DNA from 2 places in the Streptomyces sp. SID5643 genome. Region 2 is predicted to be linked to the other one. Evidence: riboswitches for the same ligand, from Rfam matches in the RefSeq annotation. Region 2 holds a riboswitch; the other holds the start of a gene.
The links. A riboswitch is a leader RNA that binds a small molecule or an ion and turns the genes downstream of it on or off. The one in region 2 is predicted to bind thiamine pyrophosphate.
Positions count from the first base shown of each region.

Region 1: another riboswitch for thiamine pyrophosphate. It lies ahead of thiO (glycine oxidase ThiO); the one in region 2 lies ahead of GTY56_RS28685 (thiamine ABC transporter substrate-binding protein).

Region 1 covers NZ_WWIC01000158.1:37,436-48,532, forward strand. Annotated here, with positions in the region: gene GTY56_RS19005 (class II 3-deoxy-7-phosphoheptulonate synthase) at 1-1,203, shown strand, start outside; gene GTY56_RS19010 ((2Fe-2S)-binding protein) at 1,368-1,601, shown strand; gene bfr (bacterioferritin) at 1,611-2,087, opposite strand; gene GTY56_RS19020 (sulfite oxidase-like oxidoreductase) at 2,264-2,914, shown strand; gene GTY56_RS19025 (deoxyribonuclease IV) at 2,919-3,797, opposite strand; gene pknB (Stk1 family PASTA domain-containing Ser/Thr kinase) at 3,856-5,793, opposite strand; gene GTY56_RS19035 (thiazole synthase) at 5,887-6,684, opposite strand; gene thiS (sulfur carrier protein ThiS) at 6,687-6,887, opposite strand; gene thiO (glycine oxidase ThiO) at 6,884-8,056, opposite strand; TPP riboswitch at 8,054-8,165, opposite strand; gene GTY56_RS19050 (avidin-fold protein) at 8,217-8,567, shown strand; gene GTY56_RS19055 (FAD-dependent oxidoreductase) at 8,600-9,841, shown strand; gene GTY56_RS19060 (Rv2175c family DNA-binding protein) at 9,951-10,316, shown strand; gene thiE (thiamine phosphate synthase) at 10,676-11,097, shown strand, end outside.
Region 2 covers NZ_WWIC01000255.1:48,754-59,850, forward strand. Annotated here, with positions in the region: gene GTY56_RS28645 (FtsK/SpoIIIE domain-containing protein) at 1-38, opposite strand, end outside; gene GTY56_RS28650 (SCO3933 family regulatory protein) at 41-397, opposite strand; gene GTY56_RS28655 (XRE family transcriptional regulator) at 554-1,285, shown strand; gene GTY56_RS28660 (NUDIX hydrolase) at 1,314-1,784, shown strand; gene GTY56_RS28665 (HD domain-containing protein) at 1,772-2,332, opposite strand; gene GTY56_RS28670 (DUF6414 family protein) at 2,748-3,638, opposite strand; gene GTY56_RS28675 (hypothetical protein) at 3,779-4,681, shown strand; gene rlmN (dual-specificity RNA methyltransferase RlmN) at 4,846-5,952, shown strand; TPP riboswitch at 5,977-6,083, shown strand; gene GTY56_RS28685 (thiamine ABC transporter substrate-binding protein) at 6,208-7,245, shown strand; gene GTY56_RS28690 (ABC transporter permease) at 7,221-8,885, shown strand; gene GTY56_RS28695 (ABC transporter ATP-binding protein) at 8,885-9,904, shown strand; gene GTY56_RS28700 (maleylpyruvate isomerase family mycothiol-dependent enzyme) at 9,929-10,726, shown strand; gene GTY56_RS28705 (LAETG motif-containing sortase-dependent surface protein) at 10,788-11,097, opposite strand, start outside.

The DNA.
Region 1 (11,097 bases), on a different contig from region 2:
TGCGACCAGCTGCGCGCCCGGATGGCGGCCGTCGCCAAGGGAGAGGCGTTCCTCCTCCAGGGCGGCGACTGCGCCGAGGCCTTCGACGCGGTGTCCGCCGACCACATCCGCAACAAGCTGAAGACGCTGCTCCAGATGGGCGCCGTGCTCACGTACGCCGCGTCCGTGCCGGTCGTCAAGGTCGGCCGCATCGCCGGCCAGTACTCCAAGCCGCGCTCCAAGCCGACCGAGACCCGCGACGGCGTGACGCTGCCGACCTACCGCGGCGACTCCGTCAACGGCTTCGACTTCACCGAGGCCGCGCGCATCCCGGACCCCGAGCGGCTGAAGCGGATGTACCACGCGTCCGCCTCCACGCTGAACCTGGTGCGCGCCTTCACCACCGGCGGCTACGCCGACCTGCGCCAGGTGCACGCCTGGAACCAGGACTTCGTGAAGTCGTCCCCGTCGGGCCAGCGCTACGAGCAGCTGGCGCGCGAGATCGACAACGCGCTGAACTTCATGCACGCCTGCGGGGCCGACCCGGAGGAGTTCAAGACGGTCGAGTTCTACGCCTCGCACGAGGCGCTGCTGCTCGACTACGAGTCCGCGCTGACCAGGGTCGACTCGCGCACGGGGCAGCTGTACGACGTCTCCGGGCACATGGTGTGGATCGGTGAGCGCACCCGCCAGCTGGACCACGCGCACATCGAGTTCGCCTCGAAGATCCGCAACCCCATCGGCATCAAGCTGGGTCCGACGACCACCGCCGAGGACGCGTTGCAGTACATCGAGCGCCTCGACCCCGAGCGTGAGCCGGGCCGGCTGACCTTCATCGTCCGCATGGGCGCCGACAAGGTCCGCGACAAGCTCCCCGAGCTGGTCGAGAAGGTCACCGCCTCGGGCGCGACCGTGGCCTGGGTGACCGACCCGATGCACGGCAACACCTTCGAGGCGGCCTCCGGGCACAAGACCCGCCGCTTCGACGACGTGCTCGACGAGGTCAAGGGCTTCTTCGAGGTGCACAAGGCCCTCGGCACCCACCCGGGCGGCATCCACGTGGAGCTCACCGGTGACGACGTCACCGAGTGCGTGGGCGGCGGCGACGAGATCTTCGTCGACGACCTGCACCAGCGCTACGAGACGGCCTGCGACCCGCGGCTCAACCGCAGCCAGTCGCTCGACCTGGCGTTCCTCGTGGCCGAGATGTACCGGGACCAGTGATGTACAGGGGCCAGTGACGGGTCCGCCTCTTACCGGGGCAAGGACTGGGGCGCGGATCACACGATCCGCGCCCCTCTCCACTTTTGCGCCCCGGACCCGACGGGTAAGGTTAGGTTAGCCTCACCGATCAACGGGGACGGCACATCGAGAACGACCCGTCGGAGGTGAACCGCGTGTACGTCTGCAGTTGCTTCGGGATCACCGAGCAGCAGGTCAAGCAGCACGCGGACGGCGGCGCCTGCACCCCCCGCCAGATAGCCTCCGCCTGCAAGGCGGGCACGGACTGCGGGTCCTGTGTACGCCGCATCCAGGCCATCCTGGGCAGGGGATCCTGCCCCCGCCGCGATCTGGCCGACCGGGGCGAGCCGGTGCTCACGGAGCTGGAAGACGCCGCCTGACGGCAGGCCTCAGCTCGGCTGCTCGATCTGCTGCGCGATGTACAGCGCCTCACCGAGCTTCTCGATCAGCTCCAGCTGCGTGTCCAGGTAGTCGATGTGGTGCTCCTCGTCCTCCAGGATCGTCTCGAAGAGGTTCGCGGACGTGATGTCGCCCTTGCTGCGCATCACCTCGATGCCGCGCCTGAGCCGGTCGATCGCCTCGACCTCGACCTGCCGGTCCGCCTGGAACATCTCGGTGACCGTCTGGCCGACCCGTACATGGAAGAGCCGCTGGTAGTTGGGCAGGCCGTCCAGCATGAGAATGCGTTCGGTGATCTTGTCCGCGTGCTTCATCTCGTCGATGGACTCTTCACGCGTGTACTTGGCGAGCTTGGTCCAGCCCTTGTTGTCCTGGATCCGGTAATGCAGCCAGTACTGGTTGATCGCCGTCAGCTCGCCGGTCAGCTGCTCGTTGAGGAATTCGAGGACCTCGGGGTCGCCCTGCATCGCAGAGGCTCCTTCCATGCGGGGGAACTGGCAGGTTGCGCCGCATGATTCCACTGGTGAAGAAGATCGTCCAGTAAGTCTGCACTTAGTAAGTAAGGGCATGCTTAGTTTGAGTTTGTCCCTTTTCGGAGTGGGCCCGGTCAGGGGCATCACCCGGGGTCTGTCAGGATGGAGTCATGGGTCAGCCGCTGGAACACGAATCGGGAGAAGGGCGCGATCCAGCAGGAGCGGCGCAGCCGGACCTGCCCCCGGGACAGCGGCTGCAACGCGGCTGGCCGGTCACGCACTACGGGCCCGTCCCCAAGTTCCGGCCCGAGCGCTGGGAGTTCCGGGTCTTCGGCGCCACCGCGGGCGGCGGCAAGCACTGCTGGACCCATGAGGAGTTCACGGCCCTGCCCCACACCACCGTGGTGGCCGATCTGCACTGCGTGACGAAGTTCAGCATGCTGGGCGCCGAGTGGGGCGGCATCCCCGCGCGCACGCTCCTGGACCTCGCCCCGCCCGCCGACGACGTCACCCATGTGATGGTGTGGGCCGAGTACGGATTCAGCTCCAACCTGAGACTGTCCGACTTCGCCGACGAGCACGTGCTCTTCGCCACCCACAAGGACGGCGAACTGCTCACCGCCGAGCACGGCTTCCCGCTGCGCCTGATCGTGCCCCACCTCTACGCCTGGAAGGGCCCCAAGTGGGTGCGCGGCGTGGAGTACATGACCGCCGACCGGCGGGGATTCTGGGAGGAACGCGGCTACCACAACATCGGCGACCCCTGGCAGGAGCAGCGCTACTCGTACCAGGAACTGCCGGGGGACGGCCCCGACCTCTGAGGCGTCAGCCGTCGCGCAGCTTCTTCAGCCGCTCCACGTCCGCCGCGTGCCCCTGCTTGCCGCCCGGCGTCTCGATGATCAGCGGTACGCCCGCAGTCGCGGGGTGCGTCATCAGGGCCCGGAACGGGTCCTCGCCGATGTGGCCGACGCCGATGTTCTCGTGCCGGTCCTTGTGGGCGCCCACCACGTCCTTGGAGTCGTTGGCGTGGATCAGCTTCAGCCGGCCCTCGCCCACGGTGTCCACGAGCAGGTCCAGCGTTTGGTGCATGCCGCTCGGGCCGGTCAGGTCGTGCCCCGCGGCATAGATGTGGCAGGTGTCCAGGCACACGCCGAGCATCGGATGGGCGTCCAGCGCCTCGAAGTACGGGCCGAAGTCCCACGTCCGCGAGCACAGCGAGGCGCCCTGTCCTGCCGTCGACTCCAGCAGCAGGAACGGGTCGTCGTCGTGGGTCAGCTCGTCCAGCAGCGGCAGCAGGTGCTCCCGCACCTGCTTCAGGGCCACCGACCGCTCCCGGCCGCCGGTCGCGCTGCCGGTGTGCACGACCACGCCGAGCGCCCCGATCTCCCGGCCGCGCCGCAGCGAGTGCCGCAGCGACTCCACCGACCGCTCCACGGTCGCCTCGGTGTGCGAGCCGAAGTTGATCAGGTAGGGGGCGTGCACATAGGCCGGGACCGACCCGTCCGCGCACGCCGCGCGGAACGCCTCGTCCTGTTTCGGGTTGCCGGTGGGCGTGGCCCAGCCGCGCGGGTTGGCGACGAAGACCTGGACGGCCTCCGCCCCCAGATCACGGGCGTACGACAAGCCTACGGTGTGGAGCCCGCCCGCCACCGGGACGTGGCCGCCCACGGGGTTGCGGGAGGGGCCGGACAGCTGACTGTTCACCCGTTCAGGGTGTCATGCGTCCGGCCCCGTCCCGTCCACGGGCTCCCGCCCGCCGTCGTCATCTGATCGTGATGGTGATCGTCGAACCCTTGGGCGCGGTCCGACCGCCCTCGACGGACTGGCTCTTGACCTCGTCTCCGAACAGGCCGAGCAGACCGCGGTCCTCGTCGACCTGGAATCCGGCGCCCTCCAGCGCCCGCGTGGCGTCGTCGACGCTGTCGCCGACCACGTCCGGGACCTCGATCATCTCCGGGCCCTTCGACAGCGTCAGCGTCACGGTGTCGCCCTCGGCCGCCGTGCCGCCGGACGCCGGCGTCTGCCGGACGACCTGGCCCTTGTCGTACTCGGAGGAGTTGACCCGCTCGGTGGCGATCTTCACCTTGAGGCCGGCCTCGGCCAGCTCGGACCTGGCGTCGGCCTCGTCCGAGCCGGTGACGTCGGGGATGTCGATGGGGCTGCCCTTGCTGACGACCAGCGCGACGGCCGTGCCCGAGCGCACCTTCGTGCCGTCGGCCGGCCGCGCGGAGACCACCGAGCCACGCGGTACGTCCTCACTGAACTCCCGCGTGACCATGCCCGGCTCCAGCCCGCCCTCCTTCAGCCGGGCCCGCGCCCGGTCCAGCTTCTGGCCCGCCAGAGCGGGCACCCGCACGGTCTCGGGACCGTCGGAGACGGTGACGCTCACCGAGGCGTTGCCGCGGATGCGCTCCCCGGCCTCCGGGTCGCTGCTGATGATCCGGCCGCGCTCCACGGTGTCGCTGTAGGCGTGCTCGACCTTGCCGAGTTCGAGACCGGCGTCCCGCAGCCGGTCCTCGGCCTGCTCCTGCGTCTTCGCCAGCAGCGGCGGGACCTCGGTGAACTGGCCGGAGTTGATGTACCAGACGCCCGCGCCGATGCCCAGCACGAGCAGCACGGCGACGACGATCGCCGCCGGTCCGCGCCGGGATCCCGGGCGGCGCCGGGACGGCGGGGGCGGCGGCGGGGACGCGAAGCGGCTGGTGCGGTCGAGGCCGGCTCCGGAGGCCTCGTCGTCCTCGTTCACCGGCAGCGGGCGCGGTGTGGTCAGGGCGCGCGGGATCACGGTCGTCCGGTCGTCGCCGTTGTCGTGGTCCACCGCGAGCGCCTGCGGCGGCACGGCGTCCAGCTGCTCCTCGCTCAGCCGGCCGCGTCCGTCGCGGACCTGCGCGAGCAGCGCCACCGCGTCGTGCGGACGGATCTGCGGGGTGCGGGCCGTCGCCGAGGCCACCAGCTCGTCGAGCTCGTACGCCATACCGGGCACGGCGGCCGAGGGCGGGGGCACGTCCTCGTGGAGGTGCTTGTAGAGGATCACGGCGGGGGAGTCCCCGTCGTGCGGCTTGTCGCCCGTCAGCATCTCGTACAGCATCACACCGCACGCGTACACGTCGACGCGGGGATCGGCGGTGCCGTCCTCTATCTGCTCCGGCGCGAGGTACGAGACCGTGCCGAGGACGGTGCCGGTGGTGTTCGTCACCGTGTCCACGGCCCGGACGAGCCCGAAGTCGGCGACCTTCACCCGGCCGTCGTCCCCTATGAGGACGTTCTCGGGCTTCATGTCGCGGTGCACGAAACCGGCGCGGTGGGCGGCGCCCAGCGCGGCCAGCACCGGCTCCAGGATGTCCAGGGCGGCGCGCGGTTGCAGGGCCCCGCGCTCGCGCAGCACGTCGCGCAGGGTGCAGCCCGCCACGTACTCCATCGCCAGGTACACGTACGAGCCGTCGGTGCCCTGGTCGAAGACCTGCACCACGTTCGGATGGGCCAGCCGGGCCACCGACTTCGCCTCGCGGATGAACCGCTCGACGAACGAGGCGTCGACCGCGAGCGCGGGGTGCATCACCTTGACCGCGAGGATCCGGTCGAGCCGGGTGTCCACGGCCCGGTAGACCGTGGCCATCCCGCCGACCGCGATCCGCGCGTCGATGCGATACCGGCCGTCGAGCACCTGCCCGACCAAGGGGTCCTGAAGGGTCGTGTCCACGCAGGCGAGTGTACGAGCCGGCACCGACAGCTCTCCCGCCCCGCCCGGTTCCGGGGCGCGACTGCAGCCGACCTGTGACGTGTGGACAAGCCCCTACTGGAAAGCGGGCCGTTCCGGGTCCAGGGCGGCCATTCCCTCCGCCGGTGACGACGCCTGCGCGAAATGCCGCCGGGGGATCCGCCCGGCCCGGTACGCCAGCCGCCCCGCCTCCACCGCGTGCCGCATGGCGTCGGCCATCAGCACGGGCTCCTGCGCCCGCGTCACCGCCGAGGCGAGCATCACACCCGCGCACCCCAGCTCCATCGCCAGCGCCGCGTCCGAGGCCGTACCGGCACCGGCGTCCAGGATCACCGGCACGTGCGCGTGCTCCACGATCAGCTGGAAGTTGTGCGGGTTGCGGATCCCGAGACCGGAGCCGATCGGCGAGCCCAGCGGCATGATCGCCGCGCAGCCCGCGTCCTGAAGCTTCCGCGCCAGCACGGGGTCGTCGTTGGTGTACGGCAGCACCGTGAACCCGTCGTCGACCAGCGTCTCGGCCGCCTCCAGCGTCTCGATCGGGTCCGGCAGCAGCGTGCGCTCGTCGGCGATGACCTCCAGTTTGACCAGGTCGGTGCCGAGGGCCTCGCGCGCGAGGCGGGCCGTGAGGACGGCCTCGCCGGCCGTGAAGCAGCCGGCCGTGTTGGGCAGCACCCGGATGCCGAGCCTGTCCAGGACGGAGAGCACCGAACCGTGCACCGAGGCGTTCACCCGGCGCATCGCGACGGTCGTCAGCTCCGTCCCCGAGGCGACGAGCGACCGCTCCAGCACCTCCAGGCTGGGCGCTCCGCCCGTGCCCATGATCAGACGGGACGTGAACGACGTACCACCGAGGACGAACGGATCGTCGGCCATGGTCAGCCTCCTTGGACGGCCGTGAGGACTTCCACCCGGTCTCCCTCGGAGAGGGGCGTGGCGGGCCACTGCGTGCGCGGGACGACGGTTTCGTTGAGGGCGGCGGCCACGCCCGACGGCGAGGCGGTGAGCGACCTCACGACGGTGTCGAGAGCGGTGCCGGGCCGGACGTCCCGGGACTCGCCGTTGACGGAGATGTTCATGCGGGCTGCTCCGTGAGTGCGGTGGCGGTGCTGAAGCGCTTCGGGCTGAAGGGCCGGGCCTCATCCGGGAGTTCACCCGTGGCCAGGGCGTGCGCCAGGGCGTCGCCGGTCACCGGCGTGAGCAGGACGCCGTTGCGGTAGTGCCCGGTGGCCAGCAGCAGACCCTCCAGACCCGTCGGGCCGAGCAGGGGCGCGTTGTCGGGGGAGCCGGGTCGCAGCCCGGCCCGGGTCTCCGTGAGCGGCAGCTCGGTGATGCCCGGGACCAGCTCGTGCGCGTCGCGCAGCAGCTCGTACACGCCGCCCGCGGTCACGGTGGTGTCCCAGCCCAGCTCCTCGCTCGTGGCCCCGACGACGAGTTCGCCGCTCTCGCGCGGCACCAGGTAGACGTGGCTGCCGCGCACCACCGCGCGCACGGTCCGGCTCAGGAACGGCCCGTGCCGCAGCGGCATGGTCAGCCGCAGGACCTGCCCCTTCACCGGCCGCACGGGAGGCAGCACGTCGTCCGGGACCCCGGCGAGCCGCCCGCTGAGGCTCCCTCCCGCCAGCACCACCTGCCCGGCGGCCGCTTCGGTCCCGTCGGCCAGGACGGCACCCGCGGCCCGGTCCCGTACGACGGTCAGCCGCTCCGCCCACGTCCGGTGGAGGACCACGCCCGCCCGCTCACAGGCGGCGACCAGGGCGCCGGCCAGCCGCCGCGGGTCGATCTGGTGGTCGCCGTCGACCCGCAGCCCGCCGCGCACGCCCGGCGCGAGCATCGGCTCCAGACGCCGGCACTCGCGCCCGGACAGCCACTGCGATTCCAGGCCCGACTGCTGTTGCAGGGCGTGCAGTTCGCGCAGGTGGGCCCGGTCGTCGGCGTCCAGGGCGACGGCGAGCGTGCCGCAGCGGCGGTAGCCGAGGTCCCGGCCGGTCAGCTCGGTGAGCTCGGCGGCGAAGTCCGGGTAGCGCCGGGCGGAGGCGAGGTTCAGGCCGAGCAGGGTCTGCTCGCCGTAGTGCAGTTCCGTGACGGCGGCCAGCATGCCGGCCGCGACCTGTGCGGCCCCGCCGCCCGGCTCGGGGTCGACGACGGCCGTGGCGAACCCGCGCTGCGCGGCCCGCCAGGCCGTGACCAGGCCGATGATCCCGCCCCCGATGACCAGGACGTCGGACGATGTGGACGTAGGCGACATGGGCGTCCAGCCCCTCCCTTCGCCGGCATGACCCGGATCAGGTTCGTACGGTCGGAGGCCGCCAGCCTCCCTCTCAGCCCGGTGCGTCCGGGCTCCCGCGAGTGCTTTACCTTGGCCACCCTAGCCCGATGCCCTGTCCCGCAGTAAGGGAGCCTCACCCATGGCCCGGTCCCTCGACGGTCTCGTCCTCGCCCCGGTCGCCGACCAGGCACCGGGCCAGGTGGGCACCCGCACCCGGTTCACGTACCACGAGCGGGAGGGCGAGATCTGGGCCGAGTACGCGGGCGGCGACGTCGTACGCGGCCGTCTCGTGGGTACCCGGGAAGGGGACCGGCTGGACTTCCGGTACGTCCAGCTCAAGCGGGACGGGACCACGTCCTCGGGGCACTGCGTGTCGGCGGTCGTGGAGCTGTCCGACGGGCGGGTGCGGCTGGAGGAGACCTGGGAGTGGGAGTCCGGGCAGGGTCACGGCACGAGCGTTGTGGAGCAGGTCACGGCGCATGAGCACTGACTGACAATGTGTCAGGTGTCTATGGTGATCAGGTGAGCGAGCAGACGCAGGAACCAGGTTCGTCCGCGCCGCGGCGCGTCGTCGTGGCGGGTGCGGGGATGGCCGGGGTGCAGACCGCCGTCGCCCTGCGCGAGCGGGGCTTCACCGGTGACGTGATCCTGCTCGGCGCCGAGCCCCACCAGCCCTACGACCGGCCCCCGTTGTCCAAGGCCGTCCTGCTCGGCAGGGCCGAGGGTTCCGCCTTCGACGTCGACTTCGAAGCCCTCGGCGTCGAAGTGCGGCTCGGCTGCGAGGTGCTGGGCCTGCGCCCCGCCGACCATGAACTCGACACCGAGGACGGGCCCGTGCCCTACGACGTCCTGGTCGTCGCGACCGGCGCCGAACCGGTCCGGCTGCCCGGCGCCGAGGGCGTGCCCGGCGTGCATCTGCTGCGCACCCTGGACGACGCCGAACGGCTGCGGCCGGTGCTGGCCCGCAAGCACGACATCGTGGTCGTCGGAGCGGGCTGGATCGGCGCCGAGTTCGCCACGGCCGCCCGCGAGGCGGGCTGCGCCGTGACCGTCGTCGAGGCCGCGGAACGGCCGCTCGCCGGAGCGCTGCCCGCCGAGGTCGCCGCCCCGATGACCGGCTGGTACGCCGACGCCGGGGTGACCCTGCGGACGCACGCGCGCGTGGAGCGCGTCGAGCCGGGCGCGGTCCTCCTGGACGACGGCTCGCGGCTGCCCGCGGGCGCGGTCGTCGTCGGCATCGGCGCCCGCCCCGCGACGGCCTGGCTGGCCGGCTCCGGCATCGAGTTCGGCGCGCACGGCGAGATCGTGGCCGACGAGCATCTGCGCACGTCCGTGCCGGACGTGTACGCCGTCGGCGACTGCGCCTCCTTCCCCTCGGGGCGCTACGGCGAGCGCCTGCTGGTCCACCACTGGGACAACGCCCTCCAGGGGCCGCGCACGGTCGCCGTGAACATCGCCGGCCGGGCCACGGGGGAGACGCGGGCGGTGTACGACCCGGTGCCGTACTTCTGGTCCGAGCAGTTCGGGCGGTTCGTCCAGTACGCCGGGCACCACGCGGCCGCGGACACCGTCCTGTGGCGGGGCGACGCCGCCGGACCGGCCTGGACGGTGTGCTGGCTGCGCGGTGAGCGGCTGGTGGCGCTGCTGGCGGTGGGCCGGCCCCGGGACCTCGCGCAGGGCCGCCGCCTGATCGAGTCGGGCACCGCGATGAATCCGGTGCTGCTGACGGATCCGGCCAGGCCCATGAAGGCGGCGACGGCCTGAGCCCACGGCCCTCGTGGAGCCGTCCGGGCGGCCCTGCCGGGCCAGGCAGGGCCGCCGCGTGGACCGGGCCGACTTCCGACTGTCAGTGGCAGATGGCAGGCTGGTTTCCGTGACCGAGATTGACGCAAAGATCGATGCTCTCGTCCCCGCCTGGCTCACCCTCCCCGACATCGCCGAACAGTTCGGCGTCGAGGTGACGCGTGTGCGGCAGCTGGTCAAGGAGGGCCAGCTCATCGCCGTACGCCGCGGTGAGAACCGCGCGCTGCACGTCCCCGCCGCCTTCATCGACGGGGACAAGGTCGTCAAGGGCCTGTCCGGGACCTTGACGCTCCTGCGGGACGACGGCTTCACGGACGAAGAGATGCTGGAGTGGCTCTTCACCCCGGACCCCAGCCTGCCCGGCACCCCCGCACAGGCGCTCAGCGAGAATCGCGGCACGGAGGTGAAGCGCCGCGCCCAGGCGCTCGCGGTCTGACCCGGCTCGACCGGACAACCGTCCGGTGCCGCGCGAGCGGGGCCGGACCTGAACAGCCGCCCGAAGAGGGGCCGTGACCCGAGGGGCCACGGCCCGGGGTGGTTCGCGCCCGGCCGGGCCGGTCGGTGTTCCCCGCAGGGGCCGCGCGCGGCCACCGGGACGCGGCGGGACCCGCGGGCAGGCGTAGGGTGCCCGAGGCGTGCGCAGCGGGACAGGGCGCGCTCCCGAGCCGCACGCCGCCGGTACCCGCGCGGGCCCTCCCGTCCGCCGCCGGTAGCCGCGCGGGCGTTCCCGCCCGCCGCCGACGCACGGACGGGCCCACCGGCCCGCACCGCCACGACACACCCAGGGGGACACGCATGACCGGCACCGCCGCCGCCACCGCCCGCGCCCGGCTCGCCGACGCCCGGGTCTACCTCTGCACCGACGCGCGCAAGCGGCAGGGCGATCTGGGGGCGTTCCTCGACGCCGTGCTGACCGGCGGGGTCGACATCGTGCAGTTGCGGGACAAGGGCATGGAGGCCGCTGAGGAGCTGGAGCACCTGGCCGTCTTCGCCGACGCCTGTGCCCGGCACGGCAAGCTGCTCGCGGTCAACGACCGGGCGGACGTCGCGCACGCCGCCGGCTCCGACGTGCTGCACCTCGGCCAAGGCGACCTCCCGGTCCCCGCGGCCCGCGCGCTCCTCGGCGACGATGTCGTGATCGGCCGCTCCACCCACGCCGAGTCCGAGGCCGCCGCGGCAGCCGTCCAGCCGGGCGTGGACTACTTCTGCACCGGCCC
Region 2 (11,097 bases):
GCGACGACCAGCACCAGAGCGACCGTGAAGGCGGTCATCGTCAGGCCGCCTTCGAGTTCGAGGCAGCGGCGGCCAGCGAGGTGACGGCGACCGCGCGGAAGGCGATGCCGTGCCGCTTCTGACCGTTGAAGTCGTTCTCCCACGGCCGTGCGATCAGGCCCGTGAGCGCGACCGGCGTGCCCATGGTCAGCTCACCGGAGATGCCCGGTTCGGGGACGGTGATGGAGAGGATCTCCACCTCGTCGTTGGCGGCGAACATCACGTCGACCGTCATCAGCTTCGCGCCGGACTCGACGTCCATGGCGATCTCACCGGTACGGCGGTCCTTGACCTTGGGCTGCGGGGTCTTGGCGACCATCACGGTCGCGGCGGAGGTGTCCACGGGAATCTGACGCATCGTCTTGTCTCCTGCTGCGGTGAGTTCTTGGCCGACGTCCCGTCGGTGAGATCAGGAGACCGCGACAGGGGGTGGACGCATCACGGCCCGTATGGACGTTTAGGGACGTCTGAGTTACCGTCAAAACGTCCCTGCGGGTCCCTAGGAGGGAACACCATGGCGAACGAGCGTCTGAGGGCTGCGATTTCGGCGAAGGGCGAGACGATCCAGTCCGTCGCCGAGCACGTCGGAGTCGATCCCAAGAGCGTCGAGCGCTGGATCACCACCAACCGGACTCCGCACCGGGGGCACCGCTGGAAGGCCGCGAGCTTCCTGGGGGTCGACGAGGTCTACGTGTGGCCGTCAGTCGAGAAGCAGGCCGAGAAGGCGAGCGCGTCGGAGCTGATCACGTACTATCCGCACCGCGGTGCCGTCCCTGCCCCGCTGTGGTCCTCCCTGATCGAGAAGGCGACGGACCAGGTCGACATCCTGGTGTACGCGGGACTGTTCCTCTTCGACAGTCACCCGGACCTGCCGGACCAGTTGGCCGAGAAGGCGAAGGCCGGCGCCCAGGTCCGCATCCTGCTGGGCGACCCGGATTCCGAGGCCGTGCGCCAGCGTGGCGAGGAGGAGGGCATCGGCGACGACCTGGCGGCCCGAGCGCGGATAACTCGTCGGTACCTGCAGCCCGCCATGTCGACACCCGGCGTAGAGATCCGGCTGCACGACACGATCCTCTACAACTCGATCTACCGGTTCGACGACGACGTGCTGGTGAACCCCCACGTGCTCGGAGCTCCCGCCGGACAGAACCCCGTGATGCACTTCAAGTACCTGCCGGGAGCACGGACGTTCCGGCACTACATGCGCAGCTTCGACTACGCATGGGACCAGGGCCGGAAGGCATAACCGGCTCCCGACGTGCGACGCTGAACGCATGGCACGCGTCGACTACTTCAACGATCCGAACGCCCCGAAGGCGAACAGCCTCGTCCCCTCCGTGACCGCCGTGGCCCGCAACGAGGCCGGTGAGGTCCTGCTGATCCACAAGACAGACAACGATCTGTGGGCCCTGCCCGGAGGCGGCATCGACCTGGGCGAGTCAGCGCCCGACGCGGCTGTACGCGAGACCAGGGAAGAGACCGGCTTCGACGTCGAGGTGACCGGCCTGGTCGGTATCTACACGAACCCTGGGCACGTCATGGCGTACGACGACGGCGAGGTCCGCCAGCAGTTCTCGATCTGCTTCCACGCCCGCATCGTCGGCGGCCAGCTGCGGACGAGCAGCGAGAGCAAGGAAGTGGCGTTCGTCGATCCGGGCAGGCTGGACGAGCTGAACATCCACCCGTCGATGCGCATGCGGATCGATCACGGCCTGGCCGACCGGACCGAGCCCTACATCGGCTGAGCGGCCATTCGGTCGAGGGTTCGCTCGACGGCGGCCTGGAGGTATGGACGCGCCTTGCTGATCGCGTTGTGCACCTCGCTGCCCGGCTCGTAGCGGACGAGGATCTCGTCGATGCGCGTGTCGAAGGGGAAGGACTGTCCGGCGGGGCCGGTCGTCATGTCGGCGAAGATCAGCGCGTCCAGGACGGGGGAGTCTTCCCGCTCGTAGACGGCCAGCTCTGCCGACAGACCGCGCTGCTCTGCTTCGTACACGGCCCCGGAGTGGTGAGCGACCAGCCGCACCAGACGCGCCGGCGCACCCAGTGCTTCCAGGTGACGGGCACCGTCGAGGGGATGGAACCCGGTCTCGCGAAGCTCGGGGGCGTAACCGATGTCATGCAGCCACGCTGCGGCGACGAGGAGATCCCGGTCAGCCTCGGACACAGCCGCGGAAGCCTCACGCGCCCGAGCGGCCACAGCCTGAGTGTGCAGCCAGCGATTCCCGAGCTGGGGAAGCAGAGACTCGGCGAGTTCGGCCGCTCCCTGAGGCGTGTCCAGTGCAGAAGGCATGCAAGGAACGGTAGCCGAGACGAGCGGTGAGCCGACAGGCCACGATCGAGCGACGCGATCATGGGTGCGGTACAACTTTCCCTACTTCATCAAGTGCCCGCGCACGGCGCGGGCGCGCGCCGCCTCTGCGGCGCGGCCTGCCTCCTGTCTACGCCCCGGCTAGCCGCGCCCGGCGGCGCGCTCGGCGGCTGCGGGCATGAGGTGGGAGACACCCTCTGTGGCTGGGGCGGTCGGCTCCACGGCTTTAGGCAGCCACCTTGGGGCGAGCCTCTAAGATCATGGCCCCAACGTCGTGCTTTAGCGGGCAGGTCCACAGACTGCCCGACTCGCCGGAAGCTTACGGGGCCATGATCACTCGCCCCAAAGCAGCTCCCGCCCAAAGCCGCTCCGCCGACCTTGCGCGGAACCTGCCTGGTCAGTCATCCGAGTCCAAGTCAGGAGGGAGAGCTGAGGGTGAAACTTCTCGATAGACAGCAATGGGGATAACAGAGACTGCTGGCCAGGTGGGGGCCTCGCTTAGCCCCATCCCCTCCATGGCTCGACTCGACTCCTGAATCATTTTTTCCAGGACTCGGCGGCTCATTTCTTCATTCTCAAGCGCCTGCTGCAGCGTCGTCATTACCTGTTCGAGACGAACGGTGGGCGGGGTGTGATCTCGATCCGGAATCCTGCTGACTGTCGCAACGGTCGTCCACATCTGGGGGTCCGCCCCTAGCCGCGAGAATAGAACCGACTTTTCTCCGGAGAGGTACCCTCCAGGGTCAGATACCACACCTGAGTACTGGTATTCCCAATCATCTTCACCGCAGGGATAAATACGGAGCGTCAGATGTTCACCGTACATGGCTCTGACGATCTTACCTACATCTTGGGAGAAGGTGTCATCATCGCTCAAGGAGTCGAGGGCTGTTGCTGACGCCGCAAATGAGGCTGGATAGATGATGGATGTCGGGGCGGTGATTCTAATCAACGAACCAGGGTTGAGCGCCTTATGAATGCGTCCTCGATTCCAGTTTTTCGGTTTTTTGGAGAAATCACTCACGTCCAATAGCATTTTGGCATATTCGGCCGCATCCTCAAGCATAGCGACGTGAAGATCGGCAAGGGATCGCACCTCCTGCTCGCGTGAGCCCTCGTCGTGCTGAGGGCCGTCGAGGCCGGTCAGCGAAGCAGTCCACTGCCGAGTTCGCTCTGATTTTCTCTCTTCTGGCAGACCAAAGGATAGTTGAGCGAGAAGTGTCCGAACTCGAGGAGTGTCGACATAGAGATATTCACGAACGCTTGCCTTGCCGATGTGGTTGGGCATGCCCTCTCCTGTGTGGGGTGGTAAGCCATACTCATAAGCACACGCGCTGATGCAGAGTCAAGCTTTGGCCAAAGCGTCTCATGGCGGTGATCTTTCGCCCAGGGTCCACACGGAACGCGGAGGAGCGGTACAGTCGGTTCGTGTCCCTTGCGAATGAAGATCTCGTAATCTTGGAGTACGTGCACGATAGAGCGGATCGCGATCTCGATAGGGCCGTAGACGTTTGGTCCGATTTCGAGCGCAGTCAATGGGGTGCTGCTGCACGTCGACTCCAACAAGCAGGCTTGATTGAACTTGCTTCGGTGGCCGACGATTATAAAATCACTGCACATGGGCTCAGTTTTGTCAGCGAGTTGCGCGCTAAGAGGAGTAATGGCCCTGCCAGGATGGCTTCTCTACGCCTTGAGCTAATTCGCTGGTTGTACGACTACTACCTTGAAGATGACGGGCCTGAAAGTACAGAGGACTTTGCATCCTCGGGGCGGGCTCTGTATATGGGGCGATCGTTCGGTGGTCAGGAAATTTTGCGTGCGGTTTCCTATCTGACGACGGCCGGGCTTATTCAAGGCGGACAGGTTGATCAATCGGATCACATCTTTCGACCGTCTCTCACGCCTAAGGGTGTGGATTGCGCAGAAAGCGGGAAGCCAGTGTCAGAATTTTTGAATCCAGCCCCTGGTGGTGGGCCGACGTTCAATGTCAGGATCGACGGTTCGCAGAATGTAGTAGTTGGAACTCAGTCCGACTTTACTCAGAATAATACCTCGGGAATTGATCCCGAGGTGTTGGCCAGGGTCGCGCACTTCGCTGCGGTCGCTCGCCAAGGAATCTCTTCTTACGGCCTAGAAGAAGATCAGCAGATTGAGGTCGAGCAGATCGCCCAAGAGCTTGAGGCGGAAGCCGGCGGTGAGGCCCCCGATCGCGGACGCCTTCGTCGGCTGACGGATCGACTTATGGAAGCTATTGCACCAGCTGCAGGTTCTGCGCTGGGAGGCATGGTCTTGGCACTGGGGGAACAGGCCGCGAGCGCCATCGGGGGATGACGCCCGGCCTCGCATGATTGGGCTGATCGTGACCGCTCAGGGATCCTGGGCCGTCCCTGGGCCGTCCGAGGCCGGCCAACGCTGACAGACGGCACCCAGAGGTGACCACCCCCACCCCGCTCCGGCCTGGGCTCCTGGCGATGATCTGCCACACTGGAAGGGTTATGCCTGCACCCGGAGAACTCACTTTCGTCGCCCCCCGCGGAGCCAAGAAGCCGCCGCGGCATCTTGCCGATCTCACTCCTGCCGAGCGCAAGGAGGCCGTGGCCGCTGTCGGGGAGAAGCCGTTTCGTGCCAAGCAGCTCTCGCAGCACTACTTCGCGCGGTACGCGCATGATCCGGAGCAGTGGACCGACATTCCGGCCGGTGCCCGGGGGCGGCTGCAGGAGGCGCTGCTGCCCGAGCTGATGACCGTCGTGCGGCATCTGTCCACCGACCAGGGCACCACCCGCAAGACGCTGTGGCGGCTGTTCGACGGAACGCTCGTCGAGTCCGTGCTGATGCGCTACCCGGACCGGGTGACCATGTGCATCAGCTCCCAGGCCGGGTGCGGCATGAACTGTCCGTTCTGCGCGACCGGTCAGGCGGGGCTCGACCGGAATCTGTCCACCGCCGAGATCGTCCATCAGATCGTGGACGGGATGCGGGCCCTGCGCGACGGGGAGGTCCCCGGCGGTCCCGCGCGGCTCAGCAACATCGTCTTCATGGGGATGGGCGAGCCGCTCGCCAACTACAACCGGGTCATCGGATCCATCCGGCGGCTCACCGACCCCGAGCCCGATGGTCTCGGCCTGTCCCAGCGCGGCATCACCGTCTCCACCGTCGGTCTCGTCCCGGCCATCCACCGGTTCGCCGACGAGGGCTTCAAGTGCCGTCTGGCGATCTCGCTGCACGCACCCGACGACGAGCTGCGCGACACCCTCGTGCCCGTGAACACGCGGTGGAAGGTGCGCGAGGTGCTGGACGCCGGCTTCGAGTACAGCGCCAAGTCCGGGCGCCGACTGTCCATCGAGTATGCCCTGATCCGGGACATCAACGACCAGGCCTGGCGGGGTGACCGGCTCGGGCGGCTGCTCAAGGGCAAGCCCGTGCACGTGAACCTGATTCCGCTGAACCCGACGCCCGGGTCGAAGTGGACGGCCTCGCGGCCCGAGGACGAGAAGGCCTTCGTGGAGGCCATCGCCGCCCATGGTGTGCCGGTGACGATCCGGGACACCCGTGGTCAGGAGATCGACGGGGCGTGTGGTCAGCTCGCTGCCACCGAACGGTAGTCTGACCGCCGTAGGAACATCTGCATATTCCGACAGGGGAGCGCCACAGCGCTGAGAGTGCGGCACACGGCCGCAGACCCTCCGAACCTGGCCCAGGTCATTCTGGGTAGGGAGATCGGTCATCACTCGAGCTGTTGCGCCCTGCCCGGGACCCCGGAAGTCCCGGGCAGGGCCGCGTCTTCTCCTGGTCACTCCAGGAGGAATCCAGTGGGCAACAACATCAAGCGGCTGACGGCGGCGGCCGTCGGGCTCGGCATGGCCGGCACGCTCGCCGCGTGCGGGTCGCCCGACGGCGGCCAGGGGTCCGGCGACTCCAAGACCGTGACGCTCGTCAGCCACGACTCGTGGGCCGCGTCCAAGGACGTCATCGCCGCCTTCGAGAAGCAGTCCGGGTACAAGGTCCGGGTCCTCAAGGACGGCGACGCCGGGCAGGCCGTGAACAAGGCCATCCTGACCAAGGACAACCCGCAGGGCGACGTCTTCTTCGGCGTCGACAACACCCTGCTGTCCCGCGCTCTCGACAACGGCCTCTTCCAGTCGTACGAGGCGAAGGGCTCGGAGCGGATCGATGCGGCGTACCGCGTCGACCGGGACAAGCACCGCGTCACGCCCATCGACACCGGCGACATCTGCGTCAACTACGACAAGAAGTACTTCGCCGACCACGAGCTGGAGCCGCCGAAGAGCTTCGACGACCTGATCAAGCCGCAGTACAAGAACCTGCTCGTGACCGAGAACGCCGCCTCCTCCTCACCAGGGCTCGGCTTCCTGCTCGGCACCGCCGCGAAGTACGGCGACACCGGCTGGGAGGGCTACTGGAAGAAGCTCAAGGCCAACGGCGTGAAGGTCGCCGACGGCTGGGAGCAGGCCTACAACGAGGAGTTCTCCGGTTCGGCCGGGGGCAAGAAGGCCAAGGGCGACCGGCCGCTCGTCGTGTCGTACGCCTCCTCGCCGCCCGCCGAGGTCGTCTTCGCCGACCCGAGGCCGGACACGGCCCCGACCGGGGTTGCCGAGGGCACCTGTTTCCGGCAGGTCGAGTACGCGGGGCTGCTCAGCAACGCCGAGAACACCAAGGGCGGCAAGGCGCTCCTCGACTTCCTCATCAGCAAGAGGTTCCAGGAGGACATGCCGCTCAACATGTTCGTGTACCCGGTGACCGGGGGCGCCCAGGTGCCGCCGGAGTTCGCGAAGTACGGGCCGCAGGCGAAGGACCCGCAGACCATGGCCCCGGCCAGGATCGCCGATCACCGTGACCAGTGGGTCAAGTCGTGGACCTCACTCGTACTGAAGTAGCCGCGCGCAAGCGGGGCGCGGCGGCGCGGTTCGGCCTGCTGGCCGCGCCCGTCGCGTTCTTCGCGGTCTTCTTCGCCTACCCCGTCGCCGCGATCGTCGCGCGCGGACTGAAGACCGACGGGACCTGGCACCTCGGGCGGATCGGGGAGGTGCTGGCGCAGTCGGACGTCCGGCACGTGCTGTGGTTCACCACCTGGCAGGCGCTCGTCTCCACCGCGCTCACCCTGATCGTCGCGCTCCCCGGCGCGTACGTCTTCGCGCGGTTCGACTTCCCGGGCAAGCAGGTCCTGCGGGCGGTCGTGACCGTGCCGTTCGTGCTGCCGACGGTCGTCGTCGGTACGGCGTTCCTCGCGCTGGTCGGGCGGGGCGGGCTGCTCGACGAACTGTGGGGTGTGCGGCTGGACACCACCGTGTGGGCGATCCTGCTCGCGCACGTCTTCTTCAACTACGCCGTCGTCGTCCGGACGGTCGGCGGGCTCTGGGCGCAGCTCGACCCGCGGCAGGAGGAGGCCGCGCGGATGCTCGGGGCGTCGCCCCTGAAGGCCTGGCGGCAGGTCACGCTGCCCGCGCTCGGACCGGCCGTGGCCGCCGCCGCTCTGATGGTCTTCCTGTTCACCTTCACCTCCTTCGGTGTCGTGCAGATCCTCGGCGGGCCCACCTTCTCCACCCTGGAGGTGGAGATCTACCGGCAGACCTCGGAGATCTTCGACCTGTCGACCGCGGCCGTGCTGACCCTCATCCAGTTCGTCGCCGTAGGTGCGATCCTCGCCCTGCACACCTGGACCGTGCGGCGGCGGGAGGCCGCGCTGCGGCTGGTGGACGCGTCCCTGACCGGGCGCAGGCCGCGTGGCGCGGGGCAGTGGGCGCTGCTGGGCGCGGTGCTCGTCACCGTCGCCGTGCTGCTCGTGCTGCCGCTCGCCGTGCTGGTGCAGCGGTCATTGGGCGCGCCCGGCTTCGGCTACTACCGGGCGCTGACCAGCGAGGACGGCGGGGTCTTCCTGGTCCCGCCGATCGAGGCGGTCGGCAACTCCCTGTCGTACGCCGTCGCCGCCACGCTCATCGCCGTGGTGATCGGCGGCCTCGCCGCGGTCGCGCTCACCCGCCGGGACGCCGGGCGGTTCGTGCGCGGCTTCGACGCGCTGCTGATGCTGCCGCTCGGGGTGTCCGCGGTCACCGTCGGCTTCGGGTTCCTGATCTCCCTCGACGAGCCGCCGCTGGACCTCAGGTCCTCCTGGATCCTGGTGCCGCTCGCGCAGGCCCTGGTCGGGGTGCCGTTCGTCGTACGGACCATGCTGCCCGTGCTGCGGGCCGTGGACGTCCGGTTGCGGGAGGCGGCCTCCGTGCTGGGGGCCTCGCCGTGGCGGGTGTGGCGGGAGGTGGACCTGCCGATGGTGCGGCGGGCGCTGCTGATCGCGGCCGGGTTCGCCTTCGCCGTGTCCCTCGGGGAATTCGGCGCGACGGTGTTCATCGCACGGCCCGACAACCCGACGCTGCCGGTGGCCGTGGCCCGGCTGCTGGGGCGGCCCGGTGACCTCAACTACGGCCAGGCGATGGCCCTTTCGACGATTCTGATGGTGGTGTGCGCCGTGGCCCTGCTGGTGCTGGAGAGGCTTCGCACGGACCGGACGGGGGAGTTCTGATGCTGCTGGCTCTGCGGGGAGCGACGGTCCGTTTCGGCGGGCGGGCGGTGCTGGACGCCGTCGATCTGGAGGTCGCCGAGCACGAGATCGTGTGCGTGCTCGGGCCCAGCGGCAGCGGCAAGTCGACCCTGCTGCGGGCGGTGGCCGGGCTGCAACCCCTGGACCGTGGGCAGGTGGTGCTCGACGGCCGCGACCAGGCAGGTGTGCCCGCGCACCGGCGCGGCGTCGGGCTGATGTTCCAGGACCACCAGCTGTTCCCGCAGCGGGACGTGGCCGGGAACGTCGCCTTCGGGCTGCGGATGCACGGCGAGCCGAAGCGGCAACAGGCCGAGCGAGTGCAGGAGTTGCTGGATCTGGTGGGCCTGCCGGGCGCGGGCCGACGGGCCGTCGCGATGCTGTCCGGCGGGGAGCAGCAGCGGGTGGCGCTGGCCCGGGCCCTCGCGCCGAGCCCGCGGCTGCTGATGCTGGACGAGCCGCTCGGGCAGCTCGACCGGTCGCTGCGGGAGCGGCTGGTCGTCGAACTGCGGGACGTGTTCGGCAGGTTGGGCACGACCGTGCTCGCCGTGACGCACGACCAGGGGGAAGCCTTCGCGCTGGCCGACCGGGTCGTGGTGATGCGGGACGGGCGGATCGCCCAGTCCGGTACGCCTCTTGAAGTGTGGCAGCGGCCCGCCGACGCGTTCGTCGCCCGCTTCCTCGGCTTCGAGAACGTGGTCGAGGCGACGGTCGGGGCGGAGGCCGCCGACACGCCCTGGGGCAAGGTGCCGGTGCCGGAGGGCGCCCCGCAGGGCACCCGGACCCTGCTGGTGCGGCCCGCCGGGGTGCGCCTGGTGCCCGCGGACACGGGCCTGCGCTGCACGGTGGCCGCGCGTACCTTCCGGGGCACGCATGTCGCCGTGCACCTCCAGGCCGAAGGCGCACCGCGCCTGGAAGCGGCGTGCGCGCTGCGGGCGGCACCGGAGGTCGGGGACGAGGTGGGCGTGGAGTTCGACGCCGCGGAAATCGTGGTGCTCGGCTGAACGTACCCGCCTAGGGTGCGAGGCATGACGCCACTCGCGCACGACCGCTACTGCGACGAAATCGCCCACCAGATCATCCTGTTGCGGCAGGTGGTGACGTCCGGGGCAGACCTGTCCGCAACCGTGCCGACCTGCCCGGACTGGTCGCTGGAGGAACTCGTCCGGCACACGGGTGGCGCGCTGCGCTGGGCGGAGCTGATGGTGCGGACCCGGGCCGCGCAGGAGGTACCCGAAGAGCAGGTGCCCGGTGTGGCCGGTCCCGAGGCCGTCGGTGACGCCGCCGCGCTGGACGCCTGGCTGGCCGAGACGGGCGAGCGGATCGTCGCCACGCTGCGGGAGGCCGGGCCGGAGGCGACGGTGTGGGGCTGGGCCGGGATACAGAGCTCCGGGTTCTGGGCCCGCAGGATGACGCACGAGATCACCGTGCACCGCGCCGACGCCGCTCTGGCCGCCGGGCTGCCCTACGACGTCGCGCCCGAGGTCGCCGCCGACGCGATCGACGAATGGCTCCAGATCGTGGAGTACGTGCAGCGGACGGAGCCGCAGGACGTGGTGGGCGAGCTGGTCGGCCCGGGCAGCAGCATCCATCTGCACGCCACCGACACCGGGCCGGACCTGAACGCCGAGTGGGTCGTCGAGCTCACCGAGGACGGTGTCCGCTGGCGCCGGGGCCACGAGAGGGCCACGGTCGCCCTGCGCGGGCCGCTCACCTTCGTGCTGCTCGCGTTCTACCGCCGGCTGCCGCTCGACGCCAAGGAGCTGGAGGTCCTGGGCGAGCGGGAGTTGCTGGAGTTCTGGCTGGAGCGGGCCACCTTCGGCTGAGACGGGACGTGGCCCGCCCCCGGTCGGGGGACGGGCCACATCACGGAGTGTGCCGCGGGCGTCAGCTGTCGCTGTTCGCGCCGCGACGGCGCATGCCGAAGAACACCGCACCGCCACCGACGACGACCAGGGCCGCCGCGATGCCGGCGATGATGCCGGTGTTGGAGTCGGCACCGGTCTCGGCGAGGTTGGAGTCACCGGCCGGGGCGGGCACGTTGCCCGCCGCGGGCGTGCTCTGGCTCTCCGACGGCTCCGGAGCCGGGGACTCGCCCTCCTCGGCGGGCTCGGAGGGGGAGGCCGACGGGGTCGGCGTCGCCGGGGGAGTCGACGGCGGGGGAGTCGAAGGGGGCTCCTCCTCCTTCTTGCAGGCG